Regions from separate parts of the Mesorhizobium sp. M0410 genome, predicted to be linked through region 2. Evidence: riboswitches for the same ligand, from Rfam matches in the RefSeq annotation. Region 2 holds a riboswitch; the other holds the start of a gene.
The links. A riboswitch is a leader RNA that binds a small molecule or an ion and turns the genes downstream of it on or off. The one in region 2 is predicted to bind S-adenosylmethionine.

Region 1 (7,069 bases), on a different contig from region 2:
GGTACCATTGAACCGACCGAGCTGATCGATCCGACGATCGGCGCCGAACGGCTGCTTTACCGGCTTTTCCACGAGCATGGCGTCCGCGTGTTCGGCGGCGTGCCGGTCGCCGACCAGTGCTCATGCTCGAGGGAGAAGATCCGCGGCATTCTCGAAGGCTTTTCCGCCGAGGAGATCAGGGACAGCACCGAGGATGGCAGCATTCACGTCGCCTGCGAATTCTGCTCGAAGCAATATGACTTCGACCCGGCGGAGTTTGCAGCGGCTGGATGACGGCCCTCAATTGACGGTGCGCCGCGTGCCCGGCAAATCGAGCGAGAAGGCGGGGATGGCGACGTCGAACGTCTCGCCCCGCTTGTTGCGCATTGTGTAGTGCCCGACCATGATGCCGGACGGGGTCGAGAGCGGGCATCCGGACGTATACTGATAGCTGTCGCCGGGGTTGAGTCCGGGTTGCTCGCCGACGACCCCGGTGCCGCGCACTTCCTCGACTTTGCCGGTACCGTCGGTGATGTGCCAGTAGCGTGAAAGAAGCTGCACGAACTCATCCGACTGATTGTCGATGGTCACCTGGTAGCCCCAGACATAGCGGTTTTGCGGCGGATCGGAGTGATCCTCCAGATAGAACGGCCTGACCTGCACTTCGATGTTGCGGGTGACGGCGCTGTACATAAACTGCTCCAAAGCAATGTAGATGGAACTTTCGATGCTCAGCGCAGTTTGGTCAACGATGCGCAGCATCTTCTTGCCCGATCTCAAGCGCAGGTGCCGAAAAACAATGTCATTTGAGTGACACATGACAATGATGGTGTGCAGGCTTGTGCCGGACGACTCAGCGTTCTGTCGAATTGTTGAAAACGGCTGTCATGCGGCCGGCATTTCTGGAGTGACCAGATCTCGATGGAACCGACATACGCAGCCGCCCTCCTTTCCATAGCCCTCCTTCTTTCAAATCTCGCCAGCATCCTGTTAGCTTCGCAGAAGCTGAAGCGACCAGCCAGTATTGCACCGCCCGCGGCCAACGCGCCGCCGGTATCGATCGTCATCCCGGCGCGCGGCGTCGAGCCGTTTGCCGAAGAGACGCTGGAGCGCGCCTTCTCACTCGACTGGCCGCGCTACGAACTCATCTTCTGTGTCGCCCATGCCGACGACCCGGTGGTCAAGCCGATCACCGCCGCAATGGCGCGCTTTCCAGCTATTCGCGCCCGCCTTCTGGTCGGTGACGACCGCATCAGCGGCAATCCAAAACTCAACAATTGCGTGAAGGGTTGGGAGGCGGCGCGTTATCGCTGGGTCATCCTTGCCGATTCCAACGTGCTTATGCCGAGCGACTACGTCCAGTACCTGATGGCGGCGTGGCGGCACGACACTGGCCTCGTCTGCTCGACGCCGATCGGCTCGCGGCCGGACGGCTTCTGGGGGGAGGTCGAATGCGCCTTTCTCAACACGCTGCAGGCACGCTGGCAGTACGCTGGAGAGGCGCTCGGCCTCGGCTTCGCCCAGGGTAAGAGCATGTTGTGGAACAAGCCAATGCTCGATGCCAATGGCGGCATCCGCGCGCTTGCCGCCGAGATCGCCGAGGACGCCGCCGCGACCAAGCTGGTCAATGGGCTCGGACTGCGGGTCAATCTTGTCGCCTCTCCCTTCGAACAGCCGCTCGGCCGGCGCACGCTTGGCGAGATCTGGTCACGGCAGGCGCGCTGGGCGCGGCTGCGCCGCGTCACCTTTGCACTGTTCTTTGCCCCCGAAATCCTGATCGGCGCGGCACCGCCGCTAGTGCTTGCACTGATCGCTGCGGCTGACGCCGGCGTCAGCCTGCCGGCAACCGCCATCGCCGTGCTGGTCGCGGCCTACCTGCCGGAATGCGCCTTGGCCTCGGCCAAGGGATGGCACCTGTCGCCGCGCACGATCCCGGCGATGATGGCACGAGACCTGATGCTTCCCGCCATTTGGGCGCGCGGATGGCTGAGCGGCGCCGTCGACTGGCGCGGCAACGTGATGACTATCCAGACAAAGACTGTCGCGGAGCTGGAAGAGACCCCGTCCGGCGCCTGATCGGCACGTCCCCGCTGCCTCTGTTCGGCCCGCCCTTATCCGGCAACTCTCAGTGCCTGCTCGATGTCTTCGAGCAGGTCGTCGGCGTCCTCAAGGCCGACTGACAGCCTGAGCGTTCCCGGTCCGATGCCGAGCTCGGCGCGGGCTTCATCAGTCAAGTTCTTGTGTGTGGTCGTCGCCGGATGGGTGATCAGGCTCTTGGCGTCGCCGAGATTGTTGGAAATCAGCACGACGTCGAGTGCGTTCTGGAAGGCAAAGGCCGCCTGCTTGCCGCCCTTCACATCGAAGCAAATCAGCGTCGAGCCGCCTGACATCTGCTTCTTGACCACGGCCGCTTGCGGGTGGTCGGCGCGGCCGGGATAGATGACGCGGGCGATTTGCGGGCGCTCGGCCAGGAAATCCGCGATGCGGCCGGCACTTTCCGTCTGCTGGCGTACGCGTAGCGGCAGCGTCTCCAGGCCTTTCAGCAGCGTCCAGGCATTGAAGGGCGAGAGGCTGGGGCCGGTGTGGCGGAAATAGTCATGCAGATTCTCGTCGATCCATTTCTTGTCCGACAGAACGATGCCGCCAAGACAACGCCCCTGGCCGTCAATATGCTTCGTGGCCGAATAGACGACGATGTGGGCGCCGAGCTGCAGGGGTTTCTGCTGCAAGGGCGTAGCGAAGACATTATCGACGATCAGCCTGGCGCCGATCGAATTGGCAAGTGCCGCGACGGCGGCAATGTCGACTACCTCCAGCGTTGGATTGGTAGGGCTTTCCAGGAAAAACAGTTTGGTGTTTGGCTTGACCGCCTTTTCCCAATTGGCGATGTCGGTGCCGTCGACCAGCGTTGCCTCAATGCCGTATTTCGGCGCCAGCGTCTCGATCACCCAGCGGCAGGAGCCGAACAGCGCGCGCGCCGCCACGATATGGTCGCCCGCCTTGGCGCTACACAGCAGTGCTGCCGTCACCGCCGCCATGCCGGATGCCGTCGCGCGCGCGTCCTCGGCTCCTTCCAGCGCGCACATGCGTTTCTCAAACATGTCGACCGTCGGATTGGCATAGCGCGAATAGATGAAGCCCGGCTCCTCGCCCTTGAAGCGGGCCTCCGCCGCTTGCGCCGTCTCGTAGACATAGCCTTGGGTGAGATACATCGCCTCGGAGGTCTCGCCGAAGCCGGAACGCAGCGTCCCGGCATGCACGAGTGCGGTCTGAGGCTTCCAGTCGCGCTTCTTGGTCATCATTCCATCCAAACACCAAAATTGGTCCAAACAACAAAAAACCGGCCGCGAAAGTCGCAACCGGTCCATATGGCCTTGCGGCCGACGGTCCTTTAGCGACTTGTTTAACGTGGCTGCAAGCCGACCGGCCAAATCACCACGGGATAACGAGCTTTAGACCCGCGCCACGCTTGCGTCAATTGCCGGCATGATTAAGAGGGTTGTACCAAGCAGGTGCCAAAGGCGTCCACGGTCGGACCTGCGACAGAACAAGACCTCGCCCGGCCTTCGAACGGAGCCAGACCCTTGCGGCAGACAGGCATTCTTCCCGATCAGCATATTTCCGAGCTGTTCCAGACGGGCGCGCTGAAATCGCCGCGCATGCTCGATGCCGATCAGATCCAGCCGGCCAGCCTTGACCTCAGGCTCGGCGACAAGGCCTGGCGAGTGCGTGCTTCCTTCTTGCCCGGCCCGGACCACAGGGTTGTCGACAAGCTCGACCGGCTGAAGCTGCACGAGATCAACCTCGCCGAAGGTGCGGTGCTGGAAACCGGCTGCGTCTACATCGTGCCGCTGCTCGAAAGCCTGGCGCTGCCCGCCCATATTTCCGCCTCCGCCAACCCGAAAAGCTCGACCGGACGGCTCGATATCTTCACCCGCGTAATGACCGACCGTGGCCACGAGTTCGACAAGATCGCCGCTGGCTATGAAGGCCCGCTCTATCTGGAGGTCAGCCCGCGCACTTTCCCGATCATCGTGCGGACCGGCTCGCGGCTGTCGCAGATCAGGTTCCGCACCGGCAATGCGCTCTTGTCGGAAAGCGAGCTGCACGAGTTGCACCGCGCCGAAATGTTGGTCGCCACCGAACCACCCAACATCTCAGGCGGCGGAATCGCGCTGTCGATCGATCTCGACGGCGACAAGGACGGGCTGGTCGGCTATCGCGGCAAGCACCACACCGGCCTGGTCGACGTCGACAAGCGCGCCGCGCAGGATGTCGTCGATTTCTGGGAGCCGCTCTACAAAAGCGGCGCCGGCGAGCTGGTGCTCGATCCGGACGAATTCTACATCTTGGTGTCGCGCGAGGCGGTCCATGTGCCGCCACTCTACGCCGCCGAAATGACGCCTTTCGACCCGCTGGTCGGCGAGTTCCGCGTCCATTATGCCGGTTTCTTCGACCCGGGTTTCGGCCATTCGGCGTCGGGCGGCACCGGCAGCCGGGCGGTGCTCGAGGTGCGTAGCCACGAAGTGCCGTTCATCCTCGACCACGGCCAGATCGTCGGACGGTTGGTCTACGAGCACATGCTGAAACGGCCGCAGGCGCTCTACGGCACAGATCTCGGCTCGAACTATCAGGCGCAGGGCCTGAAACTGTCCAAGCATTTCCGCGCCGCGCGATGAGTTTGGAACTGCCAATCTCCCCCACGAGGGGGGAGATCACGCTGTCATCGACGCCTCAAAGCGCCTTCACCGCCACCTTCACCGGCTGCTCGATTTCAAGCGGGTTGCGCAGCGGCAGGCCGAAATCCTGCGCCTCGATTTCGAATACGTCACCGGCCTCGGTCCTGATGCCGTCGGCGAAGGACAGTGTTGCCGTGCCGAACATGTGTACATGCACATCACCCGGCTGGCGGAAGGCCGAGTATTTGAAGTGGTGATGCTCGAGATTGCCAATGGTGTGCGACATGTTCGCCTCGCCCGACAGGAACGGCTTTTCCCAAAGCAGCTTGCCGTCGCGCAGGATGCGTGAAGCGCCGCGGATATCGGACGGCAGGTCGCCGATCAGGATCTCCGGGCCGAACGAAGCGTTACGCAGCTTGGAATGGGCGAGGAAGAGATAGTTCACACGCTCGGTGACGTGGTCGGAAAACTCGTTCGACAGGGTGAAGCCGACGCGGAATGGGGCGCCGTCGTCGCCGATCACATAGATACCGGCGATTTCCGGCTCCTCGCCGGCATCCTGGGCGAAGGCCGGCGACACAAGCGCCGCACCGGGCGCCACCGCCATAGTGCCGTTGCCCTTGTAGAACCATTCCGGCTGCACGCCGATCTGGCCCTTCGCCGGCTTGCCACCCTCAAGCCCCATGCGGAACATCTTCATGGAATCGGTCAGCTGTTCCTCGCCGTCCGTGCTGAGCTTCTTGTGCATGGAATCGCGGGTCGCGGCGGAGCCGAGATGCGTCAGCCCGGTGCCGGTGAGATGGAGATGCGCCGGATCGGGATGGTTGATCGGCGACAGCAGTCGTCCCTTCTTGTAGGCTGCGTCCAGATCGATGGTTTCGCCGAAGCCCTTGCGCTCGATCAGGGCGACAAGCCCGCTGCCGGTGCGCGCGGCTTCCATCGCCAGCGAATAGACGCTGCGCGCGCCGTTGATGACGCGGGTCTTGCCGCCGTTGCGGGCAACGACGCGGATCGTCTCGGCGTCGTCGAGGATCTGTGAGATCAGCATGGTAACCCTCTCTGAATTGCGGGCTTGGCGTGCCTTTCTTGGCAAACCCTGCCCGGCGCGGCTCGGACCGTTGTCCGCGCCTCGATTGAAATTCTTCGTCCGGATTGCGCTCGCGGATCAGGTCCCTCGAGGGACTTCTTTGCGCCGCCCGGCAGCGCCGCGATGTGACCCGTATGCCTCCTGGTTGCCTCTCAAGCCTTGTTCTTGTTGTAGACGTCGAAGACGACGGCGCCGAGCAGCACCAGGCCTTTGACCACCTGCTGCCAGTCGACATTGACGCCCATGATCGACATGCCGTTGTTCATGACGCCCATGATGAAGCCGCCGACCACCGCGCCGATGACCTGGCCGACGCCGCCCATCGCCGAAGCGCCACCGATGAACACCGCGGCGATGACGTCGAGCTCGCTGCCGAGGCCGGCCGCCGGCACAGCCTGCCCCAGGCGCGCTGCGATAATCAGGCCGCCGAGTGCCGACAGCACGCCCATATTGATGAACACCATCAACGTCAGCCGTTCGGTCTTGATGCCCGATAGCTGGGCTGCCTTGGCATTGCCGCCCATCGCATAGATGCGGCGGCCGATCGTCATGCGTTTGGTAACGAAGACGAACAACGCGATCAGCACACCCATCACCATGAGAACGATGGGGAGGCCCCTATAGGTGGCGAATTGGTAAACGAGAAACAGCGCCAGCGCGCTGATCACCAGGGTCTTGACGACGAACAGCGAGAAGGGCTCGGCTTCGTAGCCATGCTTCTCGCGGGTGCGCCGTGCCCTGAGCCCGAAATAGGCATAGGCGAGCACGGCGACGAGGCCGATCACGATCGTCGTCAGGTGCAGCGTGAGGCCGCTGCCGACAATGGTTTTGCCGGCGGCGTTCACGGTTGGCGGTATCAGTGTCAATGGGCCGATCAGGTCCGGAATGAAGCCGGAACTGAGCGCCTTGAAGCCGACTGGAAGCGGCCCCACGGAAGACCCGCCACCGAGCAGCGCCTGGCAGATGCCGCGGAAGATCAGCATGCCCGCCAGCGTGACGATAAAGCTCGGTATTCGGTGATAGGCAATCCAGTAGCCTTGTGCCGCGCCGATCGCACCACCGACGATCAGGCAGATGATCGACACCACCAGCGGATTGCTCAATGGGCCAAGCGGCCAGATGACCATCATCATCGCCGCCAGTGCGCCGATGAAGCCGGCGACTGAGCCGACGCTGAGATCGATATGGCCCGAAACGATCACCAGAAGCATGCCCAGCGCCATCACGATGATGAAGCTGTTCTGCTGCACGAGATTGCTGAGGTTCACCGGCTTGAACAGCGTTCCGGACGTGGTGAACTGGAAGAACACCATGATTGCGATCA
Region 2 (7,069 bases):
ACGGCGCCGCGAACGACGGCCGCCGCCTCGGCCGGGTCGAGCGCACCGGCATATTGCTCATGGCTGCGGTCCACGACATAGGCGACGGCGTCGACCGTCTTGCCCCCATCCGTTTCACTTTTGTCGAGGCGAACGCTGAGCACACGTTCGAGATAGACGTTGGTGACCAGCTCGCGTTCGCGCAGATAGGTGATGACCTCGTTGCGCAGCTCGCCTGGGACCCGGAACGCCAGCCCGATGCAGGAGCCTCCGCGGTCGAGGCCGAGCACCAGGCCCGGCCGTTCGCGCGTGCCGCGATGCACGAAAGAATAGACGCAGAGCGAACGGCGGTAGCCATGCAGGCGGGCACGCCGCGTCTCGACATGCGCGAATCCCGGCCGCCAGATCAGTGAGCCGTAGCCAAAAACCCAAAAATCGCCCATATCGCCAAGCCTGATTGTAACGAACCACTCCACCGGTGGTGTTTCAGTCCGTCTACCTGTTGTTGCCGCAAGCGACAGCCCGCCCGTGCCACCCGCGTTAACGAAAGCCGCAGCATGACGTCAAGTGACGAGCGCCCGCCGCCCAGCCAGCGTCGCCGCCTGTTGTGGCTTGCCGCTTTCATTCTCGTGCTGTTCGGCATCTACAGCGCGGGCTGGTTCTACCTGGCGGATCTGGTCGAGAGCGCCGCCGACAAGGCGGTCGCCGATCTCGATGACAAGGGCGTCAAGGCCGACTGTGCCAATCTCGCGGTCAGCGGCTATCCCTTCAGCTTCACCCTTTCCTGCGACAGTCTGGCTTACGAGGACGACAGCCGCAACGTCGCGGCCTCGACAGGCAAGATCAACGCCGCCACCCAGATCACGCGGCTTCTGTCGCCTGCCGCCGAGCTTAGGGGGCCACTCAGGACCTCCGTTCCCGGCATGACCCCGCTCTGGATCGACTGGGATGATCTGCGGGCCGACATGAAGCTGTCCTGGCCGCTGCCGAGACGCCTCTCGCTGCAGGCAGAAGGCCTGTCCGGCCAGACCGATCCCGCAGACGATACCGATCCCGTCTCGCTGTTCAGCGCCGGAACTGCCAGCGGGCAATTGCGCCCAAACGGCCCGGACATCGACTATGCCGGCAATTTCACCGATCTCGAAATCGACGCGGCGGCCATCGACGGGCGCGTCTTGCCGCCGCTCGATGGCAGCGGCGATGTGACGCTGAAGAACGGCGTGATGCTGATCATGGCAAACCCGAAGAGCCTGCGCGGCCTCGCGGCCGAAATCCACGAGCTCGATCTGTCGTCCGGAACTGCGCGCATCACCGTTTCCGGACCGCTGTCGGTCGATGACGGCGGTCTCATAAATGCCGATCTGACGATCAAGCTCAATGATCCAAAGGCCGTGGCGGCGATCCTTGCCACCGCCATCCCCGAGCAGAAGAAAGAGATCCAAACCGGCTTTGCCGGACTGGCGCTGCTCGGCAACCAGCCGTCGATGCCGCTGAAGATCGTCAGGGGCAAGGCCTCGCTCGGCTTCATCCCGCTCGGCAAGATCAAGCCGCTTGACTAGGCGGTCGGGACTGCGATCGGCCTGCCGCGGCTTATCCCTTCGGCGGGTGTTCGACTGCCTGGCGACCGAAATCCGGTACGTCGATGTCCTGGCCGGCCTCGATGATCGAGCGGCGGACGGCGCGGGTGCGGGTGAACAGGTCGAACAGCTTTTCGCCGTCGCCCCAGCGGATCGCCCGCTGCAGCGAGGACAGATCTTCCGAGAATCGCGCCAGCATTTCGAGGATGGCGTCCTTGTTGTGCAGGCAGACGTCACGCCACATGGTCGGGTCGGACGCCGCGAGACGGGTGAAGTCGCGAAAGCCGGAAGCCGAGTATTTGATGACCTCGGACTTGGTCACCGACTCCAGATCGTCGGCGGTACCGACGATGTTATAGGCGATGATGTGCGGCAGGTGCGAAACGATGGCCAGCGTCATGTCGTGATGCTGCGGGTCCATCGTGTCGATGTTGGAGCCGCAGCGGCGCCAGAATTCCGAGAGCCTTTCCAGTGCCGCGGGATCGGTGCCGGGCAGCGGCGTGAAGATGCACCAGCGGTTCTCGAACAGTTCGGCAAAACCGGCATCTGGTCCCGACTTTTCGGTGCCGGCCAAAGGATGGCCGGGAATGAAGTGCACGCCATCAGGCACATGCGGCTGCATCTGCGCGATCACCGATGCCTTGGTCGAGCCGACATCGGTAAGGATGGCGCCCTTCTTCAGCGTCGGCGCGATTTCCGCGGCGACGGTACCCGAAGAGCCGACCGGCACCGAAACGACGACCAGATCGGCATCGCGAACCGCCTCTTTCGCATCCGTCGTGTAGGTGTCGCCGAGGGCGAGTAGGCTCGCCCGCGCCAGCGTCGCTTCGCTGCGCGTCGAAATCGCGACTTGGCCGGCGAGCCCCTCACGGCGGATGACGCGGGCCAGCGACGAGCCGATCAGGCCGATGCCGACCAGCGCGATCTTTTCGAACATCGGTGAGGTCATGGTGTTCTAGCTTTTCAGGAATGTCGCGAGTGCGGCGACAACGCCGCGGTTGGCCTCTTCGGTGCCGATGCTCATGCGCAGCGCGTTCGGAAAACCGTAGCCGGAAACGCGCCGCAATATGTAGCCGCGCGCACTGAGGTAGTCGTCGGCGGCCGCCGCCGAATGCTTTTTGTCCTCGGGAAAGTGGATAAGGATGAAATTGCCGACGCTCGGTGTCACCCGCAGCCCAAGCCCGCTTAGTTGCTCGGTCAGCCATGCCAGCCAGGTCTCGTTATGCGCCACGCTGCGCTCGATATGGACGCGGTCGCGGATCGCCGCGATACCGGCCTCGATAGCCGTCGCATTGACGTTGAAAGGCCCGCGCACGCGGTTGATCGCGTCGATGATATGCATTGGCGCATACATCCAGCCGATCCGCGCGCCGCCCAGGCCCAACTTGGAGAAAGTGCGGGTCATGACCACGTTTTCTGCGCTACCCACCAACTCGACGCCGGCTTCATAATCGTTGCGCCGGACATATTCGGCGTAAGCTGCATCCAGCACCAGAAGCACGTTTCGCGGCAGGCCGGCATGCAGGCGGCGCACCTCCTGGAACGGCACGTAGGTGCCGGTTGGATTGTTGGGATTGGCAAGGAAGATGATCCTGGTACGCGGCGTCACCGCGGCAAGGATTGCATCGACATCGGCGCGTTCATCGGTCTCCTTGACCGTAACCGGGACGGCACCGGCCGATTGTATGTAGATCTTGTAGACCATGAAGCCGTGTTCGGTGATGATGGCTTCGTCGCCGGGCGCGAGGTAGGTCTGCGCCAGCAGGCCCAGAATCTCGTCGGAGCCGTTGGAGCAGACGATGTTCGCCGGGTTGAGCCCGTGCACCTCGGCGATCGCTTCCCTCAGACGCCTGGCGCTGCCGTCGGGATAGACCGCGAGCTTGTCGGCGACCGCGCGCGCGGCCTCTATCGCCTTTGGCGAAGGGCCGAGCGGGTTCTCATTCGACGACAATTTGTGGACCTTGGCGACACCTTCAGGCGCCGCGCTCTTGCCGGGTACATAGGCTTCGATGTCCATGATGCCGGCGCGGGGCCTTGGACGTGTCTGATCCGGTATCTGGCTCATTCCATGAAATCCGTCGAGAGTGCCTCCATCCGGAAGCCGCAGCGGAAATACAAGCCGTGGCCCGGAATGTCGAGGGGCGGCAATTCGGGATCAAGAACTTGCCGTTGACGAAGCCATGCGTCGGTCCTAGAAGAGCAGCGAAAGTTCCGTGGTGATTTGGCCGGTCGGCTTGCAGCCACGTTAAACAACTTGCTAAAGGGCCGTTTGCATCTTGTAACCGGCTTTGCGAAGGCATGGCCGGTTTTTTGTTGCCCTGGCTGGTTGTTGCCCAGACTGGCGGTGGACAACTGAAGGCGGGCAAGGAGATATGATGGTCGCTTTGCGCGCGCGAAAAACCAACAACGAGGCCGACCAGCCGTCGAGCCCGGTGTTGCGTTTCGGCGCCGACAAGCCGCTCAAGCTCGACGCCGGCACGCTGCTGTCGCCCTTCCAGATTGCCTACCAGACCTATGGCACGCTCAACGACGCGCGCTCCAACGCCATCCTCGTCTGCCATGCGCTGACCGGCGACCAGCATGTCGCCAACACCAATCCGGTGACCGGCAAGCCAGGCTGGTGGGAAGTGCTGATCGGCCCCGGCAAGATCATCGACACCGATCGTTTCTTCGTCATCTCGTCCAACGTCATCGGCGGCTGTCTCGGCTCCACCGGCCCCGCCTCGACCAATCCCGCCACCGCCAAGCCCTACGGGCTCGACCTGCCGATCATCACCATCCGCGACATGGTGCGCGCGCAGCTGATGCTGGTCGAGCATTTCGGTATCGAACAGCTGTTCAGCGTGCTGGGCGGCTCGATGGGCGGCATGCAGGTGCTGCAATGGGCCTCGAGCTATCCCGAGCGCGTCTTCTCGGCGCTGCCGATCGCCACCGGCGCCCGCCATTCTTCGCAGAACATCGCTTTCCACGAGGTCGGCAGGCAGGCAGTGATGGCCGACCCGGACTGGCATGGCGGCAAATACTTCGAGCACGGCAAGCGGCCGGAAAAGGGGCTGGCGGTGGCGCGCATGGCCGCTCACATCACCTATCTGTCGGAAGCAGCGCTGCACCGCAAGTTCGGCCGCAACCTTCAGGATCGCGAAGCCCTGACCTTCGGCTTCGATGCCGACTTCCAGATCGAGAGCTACCTGCGCCATCAGGGCATGACCTTCGTCGATCGCTTCGATGCCAACTCCTATCTCTACATGACCCGGGCGATGGACTATTTCGATCTCGCCGCCGACCATGGCGGCCGGTTGGCCGATGCCTTCGCCGGCACCAAGACGCGCTTCTGCCTGGTTTCGTTCACCAGCGATTGGCTGTTCCCGACCGAGGAAAGCCGCTCGGTCGTGCACGCGCTGAACGCGGCCGGCGCCTCGGTCTCGTTCGTCGAGATCGAGACCGACCGCGGCCACGACGCCTTCCTGCTCGACGAACCGGAACTGTTCGCCGCCATCAAAGGCTTCATCGCCTCGGCGGCGCGGGCGAGAGGGCTCGGCGCATGACCCCGAAAAGTTCCGGATTGTTCGGATCAGGACCATGCGCCAGGCAAGTGACGAGCCCATGAGCGTCAACCGCGCCCAGCGCGTCGACCTCGAGGTCATCGCCGATCTCATCCCGCCGCAGTCGCGGGTGCTAGACGTCGGTTCCGGCGACGGCCTGCTGCTCGAATTGCTGCAGGCGACCAAGAAGGTCGACGGTCGCGGGCTGGAACTGTCGCAGCGCGGCGTCAACGAATGCGTGGCGCGCGGCCTGTCGGTCATCCAGGGCGATGCCGATAAGGATCTCCAATTCTATCCCGATAAGGGCTTCGACTTCGTCGTTTTGTCGCAGACCTTGCAGGCGACCCGCAATCCGAAATTGGTGCTCGACGAACTGCTCAGGATCGGCAACCGCGCTATCGTCTCATTCCCAAATTTTGGTCACTGGCGGGTGCGCTTTTCGCTACTGTTCAACGGCCGCATGCCGGTTACCAAGGACCTGCCCTATTCCTGGTATGACACCCCCAACATCCATTTCTGCACCATTCGCGATTTCGTCAATCTGTGCGACGAGCTTGGCGCGACGGTGGAAAAGGCGACCGCGCTCGACGCCAATGGCCAGCGGATCGGCTTCTCGATGCCGTGGTGGTTCTGGAATTTTTTCGGCCAGCAGGCGGTGTTTCTGCTGAAACGATAAGAGCCAATCGTCGCGGATCGTCCCCTTATTCGAGAACGTCGGTGGCCTTGTGCGGGTGCTGGACGCCATCGACCAGGACCACGTCGGACTGAGAATTCTCGGTGCGCAGCGGCAAGATCTCCTGATAGGCGGGCGAGCGGTACCATGCACGCACCTGCTGCATGTCTGGAAATTCGATCATGACGAGGTGGCCCGGCCAGGTGTTTTCAACGACTTCCACCTCGCTGCCATGCACGATGAAGCGCCCGCCAAACGGCTCCAGCGTGGCATCGATCTTGTGCAGGTACTCGACGATCTGCGGCCCCGGCGTGACCTGGCGCATATGCGCGACGGCGTAGGCGGTCATGGCTGTACTCCCTGGTGGTCGAAGCCGGACAACCGGCTTGATGGGAGCAGTTTGCCGAGACCTTGCACGCTGGTCGATTACCCCCGAGGTAATGACACTGAATACAAAACCGACGCGCCTCTGCCGTTGCTGCTCCGAACAGGGCCGTGCGCGAGCCCTGCTGTCACCTGAAAAATATTTCCGCCTGGCGCCGATGATTTCCGCACGCCTGCGCTGTCCTTATCGATGAGCGCGCCTGGATGGTCCGGCGGCCGGGAGCAGAGAGGTGATCCATGGGATCGTTGCAAGGTCAGAATGTTGTAGTCGTCGGAGGCAGCCGCGGGGTCGGCCGCTCCATCGCGGAGGCCGCCCTCAAGGAGAGAGCGACGGTGCTGGCCGTGGCCCGCGGAAAACAGGCCCTGGCGCAATTTGCCTGGGAGGTCTCGGGCGTGAAGACGCTCGTGGTCGATGCGACGGTGGACTCCGCCCCCGATAAGGTCTTCGCCGCGCTGGAACCGGACGTGCTGGTAATCTGCGCAGGCGCTGGCCCCTTCCGCGCCGCTGCACGAACAGAACTGGAAGGCGTTCTCCGCAAATTGGGACACGGACGTCAAGGCATCGTTCCTGTTTTGCCGGGCCGCTCTGCGGCGTCCGCTCAAGCCGGGAACCCGTATCGTTCTGATCTCCAGTGGCGCGGCCTTGACCGGCGGGCCACCCAATACCGGCGGCTATGCCGGCGCAAAACGCATGCAGATGTTCCTGGCCGGTCATAGCCAGAAGGAAGCCGACCGGCTCGGCCTCGGCCTTCGCTTCATGGCGCTCGCGCCGATGCGCATCATGCCGGAAACCGGCGTGGGCAAGGCCGGCGTCGACAGCGTCGCTGCCTATATGGGCATCCAGCCGGCGGACTTCATCGCCGCCATGACCGACATGCAACCCCGGCCGACGTCGGACGGGCGGTGGTCGCGCT

Region 1: it holds a riboswitch for S-adenosylmethionine, as region 2 does, so the genes downstream of both, NKI63_RS17090 (O-succinylhomoserine sulfhydrylase) here and metX (homoserine O-acetyltransferase MetX) in region 2, are expected to answer to the same signal.

The regions. Positions count from the first base shown of each region.
Region 1 is NZ_JAMYRN010000010.1:134,224-141,292, reverse strand. Features, by position in the region: gene NKI63_RS17105 (Hsp33 family molecular chaperone) at 1-273, shown strand, start outside; gene apaG (Co2+/Mg2+ efflux facilitator ApaG/CorD) at 280-672, opposite strand; gene NKI63_RS17095 (ceramide glucosyltransferase) at 901-2,055, shown strand; gene NKI63_RS17090 (O-succinylhomoserine sulfhydrylase) at 2,091-3,281, opposite strand; SAM riboswitch at 3,351-3,428, opposite strand; gene NKI63_RS17085 (2'-deoxycytidine 5'-triphosphate deaminase) at 3,564-4,658, shown strand; gene araD1 (AraD1 family protein) at 4,714-5,706, opposite strand; gene mmsB (multiple monosaccharide ABC transporter permease) at 5,898-7,069, opposite strand, start outside.
Region 2 is NZ_JAMYRN010000005.1:269,707-276,775, reverse strand. Features, by position in the region: gene NKI63_RS09525 (gamma-glutamylcyclotransferase) at 1-422, opposite strand, end outside; gene NKI63_RS09520 (DUF2125 domain-containing protein) at 537-1,538, shown strand; gene NKI63_RS09515 (prephenate/arogenate dehydrogenase family protein) at 1,570-2,505, opposite strand; gene hisC (histidinol-phosphate transaminase) at 2,512-3,621, opposite strand; SAM riboswitch at 3,760-3,837, shown strand; gene metX (homoserine O-acetyltransferase MetX) at 3,932-5,101, shown strand; gene metW (methionine biosynthesis protein MetW) at 5,160-5,774, shown strand; gene NKI63_RS09495 (DUF1330 domain-containing protein) at 5,800-6,120, opposite strand; gene NKI63_RS09490 (SDR family NAD(P)-dependent oxidoreductase) at 6,393-6,872, shown strand; gene NKI63_RS09485 (hypothetical protein) at 6,847-7,069, shown strand, end outside.